Regions from separate parts of the Streptomyces sp. NPDC007875 genome, predicted to be linked through region 3. Evidence: predicted binding sites of a transcription regulator. Region 3 holds the regulator's gene; each other region holds the start of a gene.
What was found. Region 3 encodes HrcA, which represses chaperone genes, less so after heat shock. Its sites were predicted from a motif close to TTNGCACTCNGNNNNNCNGAGTGCNAA; they were not measured.

Region 1: the regulator HrcA is predicted to act here: its motif matches at 1,678-1,704, upstream of ACFYOY_RS24210 (FmdB family zinc ribbon protein).
Region 2: the regulator HrcA is predicted to act here: its motif matches at 1,287-1,313, upstream of groES (co-chaperone GroES).

What each region holds. Positions count from the first base shown of each region.
Region 1 is NZ_JBIADZ010000011.1:238,275-241,547, reverse strand. It holds gene ACFYOY_RS24215 (potassium/proton antiporter) at 42-1,547, shown strand; gene ACFYOY_RS24210 (FmdB family zinc ribbon protein) at 1,715-2,086, shown strand; gene ACFYOY_RS24205 (S-methyl-5'-thioadenosine phosphorylase) at 2,186-3,031, shown strand; gene ACFYOY_RS24200 (RcpC/CpaB family pilus assembly protein) at 3,216-3,273, shown strand, end outside.
Region 2 is NZ_JBIADZ010000011.1:20,868-24,140, forward strand. It holds gene ACFYOY_RS23295 (class I SAM-dependent methyltransferase) at 1-17, opposite strand, end outside; gene ACFYOY_RS23300 (polysaccharide deacetylase family protein) at 95-1,147, shown strand; gene groES (co-chaperone GroES) at 1,463-1,771, shown strand; gene groL (chaperonin GroEL) at 1,863-3,273, shown strand, end outside.
Region 3 is NZ_JBIADZ010000007.1:230,895-234,167, reverse strand. It holds gene dnaJ (molecular chaperone DnaJ) at 1-761, opposite strand, end outside; gene hrcA (heat-inducible transcriptional repressor HrcA) at 762-1,778, opposite strand; gene ACFYOY_RS17150 (MBL fold metallo-hydrolase) at 1,943-2,665, shown strand; gene ACFYOY_RS17145 (DUF3097 domain-containing protein) at 2,727-3,273, shown strand, end outside.

The DNA of each region.
Region 1 (3,273 bases), on a different contig from region 3:
CCGGTCGGTGGGGACCTGTTCGCAGCGTTCCCTCCGCTCCCGTGAGAAAGGGTCGGCCCCTGACTGTTCACCACCTCAATGAACTGCTGTTGATCTGCTCGCTCGTCCTGCTCTTCGCGGTGGTGGCCGTAAGGATCTCCTCGCACAGCGGGCTGCCCACGCTGCTGATCTATCTCGGGATCGGCGTCGCCATCGGCACGGACGGGATCGGCGTCACCTTCAACGACGCCGAGCTGACGCAGGTCCTCGGCTACGCCGCGCTGGTCGTCATCCTGGCCGAAGGCGGTCTGGGCACGAAGTGGGGCGAGATCAAACCCGCGCTGCCGGCGGCCGCCGTCCTGTCCACCCTGGGTGTCGCGGTGAGCGTGGGGCTCACCGCGACCGCAGGGCACTATGTGGTGGGACTGGACTGGCGGCAAGCGCTGATCATCGGCGCGGTGGTGTCGTCCACGGACGCGGCGGCGGTCTTCTCGGTGCTGCGCACGGTGCCGCTGCCCAAGCGGCTCACGGGCGTCCTGGAGGCCGAGTCGGGTTTCAACGACGCCCCCGTGGTGATCCTGGTGGTCGCCTTCTCCACCCAGGGCCCCATGGAGCCCTGGTACACCCTGATCGGCACGATCGCCCTGGAGCTGGCGATCGGCGCGGTGATCGGCCTCGCGATCGGCTGGCTGGGCGCGTACGGCCTGCGGCATGTGGCGCTGCCCGCCTCGGGTCTGTACCCGATCGCGGTGATCGCCATCGCGGTGACCGCCTACGCGGGCGGTGCGCTGGCGCACGGGTCCGGCTTCCTCGCCGTCTACCTCGCCGCGCTCGTCCTGGGCAACGCACGGCTGCCGCACTGGCCGGCGACGCGCGGCTTCGCCGAGGGGCTGGGCTGGCTCGCCCAGATCGGGATGTTCGTCCTGCTGGGACTGCTGGTCACCCCACATGAGCTGGGCGATGACATCCTGCCCGCCCTCGCGGTCGGGCTGGTGCTGACCGTGGTGGCCCGGCCGGTGTCGGTCCTGGTCAGCACGGCGCCGTTCCGGCTGCTCTGGCGGGAGAAAGCACTGCTGTCCTGGGCCGGGCTGCGCGGGGCGGTACCGATCGTCCTGGCGACCATCCCAGTGGTCAGCGATGTGCCCGGCAGCAACCGGATCTTCAACATCGTCTTCGTGCTCGTGATCGTCTACACCCTGGTCCAGGGGCCGACGCTGCCCTGGCTCGCCACCCGGCTGCGGCTCGAGGAACCCGAGCCGGCCGACCTGGGCATCGAGTCGGCGCCCCTGGAGCGACTGCGCGGCCATCTGCTGTCGGTGTCGATCCCCCAGGCGTCCAAGATGCACGGTGTCGAGGTCGGCGAGCTGCGGCTGCCCACGGGGGCCGCCGTCACCTTGGTGGTCCGGGGCGGGACCAGCTTCGTACCGCTGCCCTCGACGATGCTGCGGCGCGGCGACGAGCTGCTGGTGGTGGCCACGGACCCGGTGCGCGACGCGGCGGAGCGGCGGCTGCGGGCGGTGGGCCGGGGCGGCAAGCTGGCGGGCTGGCTGGGCACAGGAGCGGGCTGAGGGGGCGGGAGCCGGGGCCCGCGAAGGCCCCCGATCGGGAGCCGGGAGTGGGCCTCGGACGGTGGGTTCGATCACCGTATATCCCGTCCCAGTGGACTGACGCGCAGGAATACTGCACTATGGAGCGTCGTTAGCACTCATTGAGTGAGAGTGCCAGGAGGAAGAACGTGCCGACCTACCAGTACCAGTGCACCGAGTGCGGCGAGGGCCTCGAGGCGGTGCAGAAGTTCACCGACGACGCGCTCACCGAGTGCCCCAACTGCAAGGGACGCCTGAAGAAGGTGTTCTCCGCGGTCGGCATCGTGTTCAAGGGCTCCGGGTTCTACCGGAACGACAGCCGCTCCTCTTCGAGCAGCACGAGCGGCGGTTCCAGCAAGCCGGCGGCGAAGAGCGAGAGCTCCGACTCGTCGTCTTCCTCGTCTTCGTCCTCGTCCTCGGACTCTTCCTCCTCGTCCTCCTCCTCGACGTCTTCGTCGTCGGCGTCTTCCTCGTCGTCCTCGGCGTCCTCCTCCTCTTCGTCGTCGAGTTCGGCCGCCTGACCGGGCCACCCCCTCTTCGGCTTCATCGGCACCCCGCCACCTCCACCTGGGAGGAGGCGGGGTGTCGTTCGTGCGGATGCGGGTGGCTAGGGTGATCGCATGGTCGAGACCAGCAGGCAAGCAGACATAGGGGTCATCGGGGGATCGGGGTTCTACACGTTCCTCGACGACGTGACCGAGATCACTGTGGAGACTCCCTATGGGGCGCCGAGCGACTCGCTCGTTCTCGGCGACATCGAGGGGCGACGGGTCGCCTTCCTCCCGCGGCACGGCCGCAAGCACCATCTGCCGCCGCACCGCATCAACTACCGCGCCAACCTCTGGGCCCTGCGCTCGCTCGGGGTTCGGCAGGTCTTCGGCCCGTGTGCGGTGGGCGGGCTGCAGCCGGAGTACGGACCTGGAACGCTGCTCGTCCCCGACCAGCTGGTGGACCGCACGAAGGCGCGTACGCAGACCTACTTCGACGGCGAGCCGTTGCCGGACGGCCGGATTCCGAACGTCGTGCACACCACCTTCGCCGACCCGTACTGCCCGGTGGGGCGGAACGCCGCCGTGGACGCGGCACGCGGACGCGGCTGGGAGCCGGTGGACGGCGGGACGATGTGCGTGATCGAGGGGCCGCGCTTCTCCACCCGGGCCGAATCGCGCTGGCATGCGGCGCAGGGCTGGTCGGTGGTCGGCATGACGGGCCACCCGGAGGCGGTGCTCGCCCGTGAACTGGGGCTCTGCTACACGTCGTTGACGCTGGTCACCGATCTGGACGCGGGGGTGGAGACCGGTGAGGGCGTCACCCACACCGAGGTGCTGAAGGTCTTCGGGGAGAACGTGGGCCGACTGCGTGAGGTGCTCTTCGACGCGGTAGGCAAGCTGCCGGAAAGCTCCGCGCGGGACTGCCTGTGCGCCCATGCCCACGACGGCTGGGATCTGGGGATCGAGCTTCCGTAGGGGCGGTGCGGGGCAGCCGGACGACACTGCCGCGGCGGCCACCTCGGGGTCGCTGTCGCTCGCCCGGGTGACCGAGTTGTCCACAGCCCGGTGGCCGTCCACAGGCCCGAGCGGGATCGGGCGGGGGCGGGCATGGTGAGGGGGCCAGAAGCACTCGGTCCCTCACGGCAGGCGGTGATGTGCCATGTCCCATCCGTCCCCCACCCTCGCGTTACCCCGCTCCGCTCCCCCGGCCCGCGCGG
Region 2 (3,273 bases), on a different contig from region 3:
ACGTCCACATGGCCCATTCTCCCCGCTCCCGCGAGCGCATTCGCCCGCGTAGGGCGCGCAGCTGCACGCCTCTGGACCGAAGATCACTTATGTGATGATGATCAAGACTGGTTTTCCTCGCTGTCTGGTTCTCGTCGGCGCGGCGGCCGTGCTCACGGCCTGCGGATCCCTCGGCGCCGCCACCGAGCCGTACACCGGCTCCCGCCACGGCGCTCCCATGCCGCCGGCCTCCCTCGCCTCCCGGCTGGACGACCCGCCGTCGCCCTCGCAGCCGCCGTCCGGACGGGAGCCGGATCCGCGGCCACCGGCGTCGTCCGGTCCGGGGTACGAGGGCGAGGCCCAGGGCGGCGCGTTCCCGGACCTGCCGCCGGGCTCCGGTGACGCCTCGGCGTCCACCCCCGCGGGGCCGTCCGGCACGGCCTCCGCGCTGCCGCGCTCGGCCCCGGTGGGCGCGTCCGACGCCTACCGCCGCTGGGGGCTGGACCGGCCGCTGGAGCGGCCTCCGGCCCCGCCCGCCGTCAAGCCCGCGCTCGGGCGGTCGGGGCCGCAGCAGTGGGGGCTGCCGCCGATCGTGCGGCAGGTGCCGACCGACCAGCGGGTGGTCTTCGTGACGATCGACGACGGGATCGAGAAGGACCCGCGCTTCGTGGAGCAGGCCCGCGAGCTCGGGCTGTCGTTCACCGCGTTCCTGACCGACAACGTGATCGGCGACCACTACGACTACTTCGACGAGCTGCGCCGGCTCGGCAACCCCATGGAGAACCACACCCTCACCCATCCCAGCCTGGCCGGTATGGCCTACGACGACCAGGTGCGGGAGATCTGCGGCCAGCGGGACATCCTGGGGAACCGCTTCGGTCAACAGCCGCGCCTCTTCCGTCCCCCTTTCGGGGAGTACGACGAGACGACGCTGCGGGCGGCGGGCTTCTGCGGGGCGCGGACGGTGGTGCTGTGGCGCGCCGAGATGGAGACCCACGGCCTGGCCTACCGCTCCGGCGACCATCTGCTGCCGGGGGACATCATCCTCACGCACTTCCGGGGGCCGGAGCAGCTGGAGGGGCAGTCGATGACCGACATGATCACGGGGCTGGTGCGGGCGATCCAGGCCCAGGGGTTCACGATCGGGCGACTGGAGGACTATGTGTGACGGCGCCTGGGGGAAGGGGCTGCGCAGACGGCCTGGAGCCCTGGAGCGAGGCTGGGCCGCGCGGAGTGCCCGCGGCCCCGGAGCGCGGCGGCCGTAAGGCGGTGATGAGGTGGCGAGCGGGGGGGCGCCACCACGTCGCTTGGCACTCTAGTTGACTGAGTGCTAACCGCGTCATAATGTCGAGGCTGGCACTCGGGACCGATGAGTGCCAAGGGATACAGCGACGGGCAGGTCCGGCACCCGCGACGACGGATCCACCTGGTCGCCACCTCAGACAGTTGACCCCGTGAGATCTCCGAAGGGGGAGGTCGGATCGTGACGACCACCAGCTCCAAGGTTGCCATCAAGCCGCTCGAGGACCGCATTGTGGTCCAGCCGCTCGACGCCGAGCAGACCACGGCTTCGGGCCTGGTCATTCCGGACACCGCCAAGGAAAAGCCCCAGGAGGGCGTCGTCCTGGCCGTGGGCCCGGGCCGCTTCGAGGATGGCAAGCGCCTTCCGCTCGACGTCTCCGTCGGTGACGTCGTGCTCTACAGCAAGTACGGCGGCACCGAGGTGAAGTACAGCGGCGAGGAGTACCTCGTCCTCTCGGCTCGCGACGTCCTCGCGATCGTCGAGAAGTAATCACCGAAGTTTTGCCTATGAGCCGCGCCCCGGTGCCCGCGTCTGAAACCGGGGTCGGGGCGCGGTTCGTTTGAGAGGACATACGCAACTCATGGCGAAGATCCTGAAGTTCGACGAGGACGCCCGTCGCGCCCTCGAGCGCGGCGTCAACAAGCTTGCGGACACCGTCAAGGTGACGATCGGCCCCCGTGGTCGCAACGTCGTCATCGACAAGAAGTTCGGTGCTCCGACCATCACCAACGACGGTGTCACGATCGCCCGCGAGGTCGAGGTCGAGGACCCGTACGAGAACCTGGGCGCCCAGCTCGTCAAGGAGGTGGCGACCAAGACCAACGACATCGCGGGTGACGGCACCACCACCGCGACCGTGCTGGCCCAGGCCCTGGTCCGCGAGGGCCTGAAGAACGTGGCCGCCGGCGCCTCCCCGGCCGCCCTCAAGAAGGGCATCGACGCGGCGGTCAAGGCCGTCTCGGACGACCTGCTGGCCACCGCCCGCCCGATCGACGAGAAGTCCGACATCGCCGCCGTGGCCGCGCTGTCCGCGCAGGACAAGCAGGTCGGCGAGCTGATCGCCGAGGCGATGGACAAGGTCGGCAAGGACGGTGTCATCACCGTCGAGGAGTCCAACACCTTCGGACTGGAGCTCGACTTCACCGAGGGCATGGCCTTCGACAAGGGCTACCTCTCGCCGTACATGGTCACCGACCAGGAGCGGATGGAGGCCGTCCTCGAGGACCCGTACATCCTGATCCACCAGGGCAAGATCGCCTCGATCCAGGACCTGCTGCCGCTCCTGGAGAAGATCATCCAGGCCAACGCCAGCAAGCCGCTGCTGATCATCGCCGAGGACGTGGAGGGCGAGGCCCTCTCGACCCTCGTCGTCAACAAGATCCGCGGCACCTTCAACGCCGTCGCGGTGAAGGCCCCGGGCTTCGGTGACCGCCGTAAGGCCATGCTCGGCGACATCGCCACCCTTACGGGCGGCACCGTCATCGCCGAAGAGGTCGGCCTCAAGCTGGACCAGGTCGGTCTGGACGTGCTGGGCACCGCCCGCCGCGTGACCGTCACCAAGGACGACACCACGATCGTCGACGGTGGCGGCAAGAGCGACGAGGTCACCGGCCGCGTCAACCAGATCAAGGCCGAGATCGAGGCCACGGACTCCGACTGGGACCGCGAGAAGCTGCAGGAGCGGCTCGCGAAGCTGGCCGGCGGCGTCTGCGTGATCCGCGTGGGCGCGGCCACCGAGGTCGAGCTCAAGGAGAAGAAGCACCGTCTGGAGGACGCCATCTCCGCGACCCGCGCCGCGGTCGAGGAGGGCATCGTCTCCGGTGGTGGCTCCGCGCTGGTCCACGCCGCGAAGGTGCTGGAGAACAGCCTGGGCCTCGAGGGCGACGAGGCCACCGGTGTCGCGGTGGTCCGCCGCGCCGCGGTCGAGCCGCTGCGCTGGATCGCCGAGAACGCCGGTCTCGAGGGCTACGTCATCACCTCGAAGGTCGCCG
Region 3 (3,273 bases):
GGGACCTCGTGGATCTCCACATACAGGTCGCCCGCCGGGCCGCCGCCGGGTCCGACCTCGCCCTCACCAGCCAGCTGGATCCGGGTGCCGTTGTCCACACCGGCGGGGATCTTCACGGTCAGGGTGCGCCGCGAGCGGATCCGGCCGTCGCCCGCGCACTCCGGGCACGGGGTCGGCACCACGGTGCCGAAGCCCTGGCACTGGGGGCACGGCCGCGAGGTCATGACCTGGCCCAGGAAGGACCGCGTCACCTGGGAGACCTCACCGCGGCCACGGCACATGTCACAGGTCTGCGCCGAGGTGCCCGGCGCCGCGCCCTCGCCGCTGCACGTGGTGCAGACGACCGCGGTGTCGACCTGGATGTCCTTGGTGGTCCCGAACGCGGCCTCGCTGAGCTCCACGTCCAGACGGATCATCGCGTCCTGACCGCGCCGGGTCCTGGAGCGCGGGCCGCGCTGCGAAGCGGTCCCGAAGAACGCGTCCATGATGTCCGAGAAGTTGCCGAAGCCCCCGCCGAAGCCGCCGGCGCCACCGCCGCCGGCCCCGGACATCGGGTCTCCGCCCAGGTCGTAGACCTGCTTCTTCTGTGGGTCCGACAAGACCTCGTAAGCGGCGTTGATCTCCTTGAACCGCTCCTGGGTCTTCGGATCCGGGTTCACATCCGGATGCAGCTCGCGTGCGAGCCGGCGGAATGCCTTCTTGATCTGGTCCTGCGAGGCATCACGCGGCACGCCCAGGACTGCGTAGTAGTCCGTCGCCACTTACGACTCCGCCAGGATCTGTCCGACGTAACGTGCCACTGCGCGTACCGCTCCCATCGTTCCGGGGTAGTCCATGCGGGTCGGTCCGACCACGCCGAGTTTGGCGACCGCCTCGTCGCCGGAACCGTAGCCGACCGCGACGACCGAGGTGGCGTTGAGCCCCTCGTGAGCATTCTCATGCCCGATCCGCACGGTCATACCCGAGTCCTTGGCCTCGCCCAGCAACTTGAGGAGGACGACATGCTCCTCCAGTGCCTCCAGGACGGGCCGGATCGTCAGGGGGAAATCATGCACGAAACGCGTGAGGTTCGCGGTGCCGCCGATCATCAGCCGCTCCTCGGTCTCCTCCACCAGCGTCTCGAGCAAGGTCGACAGCACGATCGAGACGGTCCCCCGGTCCTCCTGTTCGAAGGACTCCGGAAGATCCTGCACCAACTGCGGCACATCCGCGAAACGCCGACCCACGACCCGGCTGTTGAGCCGGGCGCGCAGATCGGCCAGCGAGTCCTCGGTGATCGGAGTGGGGCAGTCCACCATGCGCTGCTCCACCCGGCCGGTGTCGGTGATCAGCACCAGCATCACCCGGGCCGTGGCCAGCGGCAGCAGCTCCACATGGCGCACCGTCGAGCGGGTCAGCGATGGATACTGCACCACCGCCACCTGCCGGGTCAGCTGCGCCAGCAGCCGGACCGTGCGGCCCACCACGTCATCGAGGTCGACCGCACCGTCCAGGAAGTTCTGAATGGCCCGCCGCTCCGGGCTGGACAGCGGCTTCACTCCCGCCAGCTTGTCCACGAAGAGGCGATAGCCCTTGTCCGTGGGGATCCGCCCGGCGCTCGTATGCGGCTGGGCGATGAACCCCTCGTCCTCCAGAGCGGCCATGTCGTTACGCACCGTGGCCGGGGAGACCCCCAGCCGGTGCCGCTCGGTGAGCGCCTTGGAGCCGACCGGCTCCTCCGTCCCCACATAGTCCTGGACAATGGCACGCAGCACCTCGAGTCTGCGTTCGCTGAGCACCCCGCGCACCTCCAGTCCAGCGGTCTCATCAGGTCGTCCGCCTGGCACTCACTGGGCACGAGTGCCAGAGCCCCTCCGCCAGTGTACGGCGGGGTGCGGTGGCATGGGCAAGAGTCGCCGCTGGCAGCAACTCTCCCCCATCCCTGTTGAGCTAGCGTCGCGGTATGGAGACGTGTTGGGAAGAGGCAGGCTGGGAGCGGCTCGCGCCCGGTGTGGCCCGCCGTCGGTTGCCGGAGTGGGACGAAACGGTCGGCGTGGTCGTCGGCCGGACCGACATCCTCGTCGTGGACACCGGCGCGACCCTGCGCGCCGGTGCCGAGCTGCGCGCCCTGATCACCCGGCTGACCGGCCGCCGCCCCACCCGGATCGCGCTCACCCATCCGCACTTCGACCACGTCCTGGGCTCGGCCGCCTTCGCGGGCTGCGAGGTGTACGGGGCCACGGGCATGGACGAGCTGCTGCGCCGCGAGCGGGAGACGCTGCGCGAGGACGCGATCCGCCACGGGGTGGACCGGGACGCCGCCACCGAGGCCGTGGACCATCTGGTCGGCCCGCACCACCCGGTCTCCGGGGAGCTCACCCTCGACCTGGGCGACCGGCCGGTGCTGCTGGCCAATGTGGGGCCCGGCCACACCGCCCATGACCTGGCCGTTCTGGTGCCCGGCCGGCCCGAGGTGGTCTTCTGCGGCGATCTGGTGGAGGAGTCCGGCACGCCCCAGGCCGGACCGGACGCGATCCCGGGCCGCTGGCCCGCCGCCCTCGACCGGCTGCTCGCCCTCGGCGGCCCGGACGCGCGATACGTCCCGGGGCACGGCTCGGTCGTGGACGCCGCGTTCGTGCGGGCCCAACGTGACGAACTGGCGGCCCGCTTCGGCGTGTCCCTCTAGGCGTCCACCTAGTTGTCCGCACTACAGGAGTGGGCGGTCGTCGCGCGCTATCGTCATCCGGATGCGACAGTACGACCCGGACCTGACCCCGCCCTGGAAGCGGCAGCGGCCCGCCCCGGAGGTCCCCGCCGAACCGGACCTCGTCGTGGAGGAGGTCACCACCGGCTTCTGCGGCGCCGTGATCCGCTGCGAGAAGACCGCCCAGGGCCCCACGGTCACTCTGGAGGACCGCTTCGGCAAACATCGTGTCTTCCCCATGGAGGCGCGCGGTTTTCTCCTCGAGGGGCGTGTCGTCACCCTCGTACGCCCGCGCGCGGCGGCCCCCAGCGCGCCCCAGCGCACGGCCTCGGGGTCGATCGCCGTTCCGGGAGCGCGCGCGAGGGTCGCCCGTGCGGGGCGCATCTACGTCGAGGGGCGCCATGACGCGGAGCTGGTGGAGCGGGTCTGGGGCGACGATCTGCGCATCGAGGGCGTCGTCGTGGAGTACCTGGAGGGCGTCGACGACCTGCCCGCCATCGTCGATGACTTCTCCCCCGGCCCGGACGCCCGGCTCGGCGTCCTCGTCGACCACCTGGTGACGGGCTCCAAGGAGTCCCGTATCGCCGCGC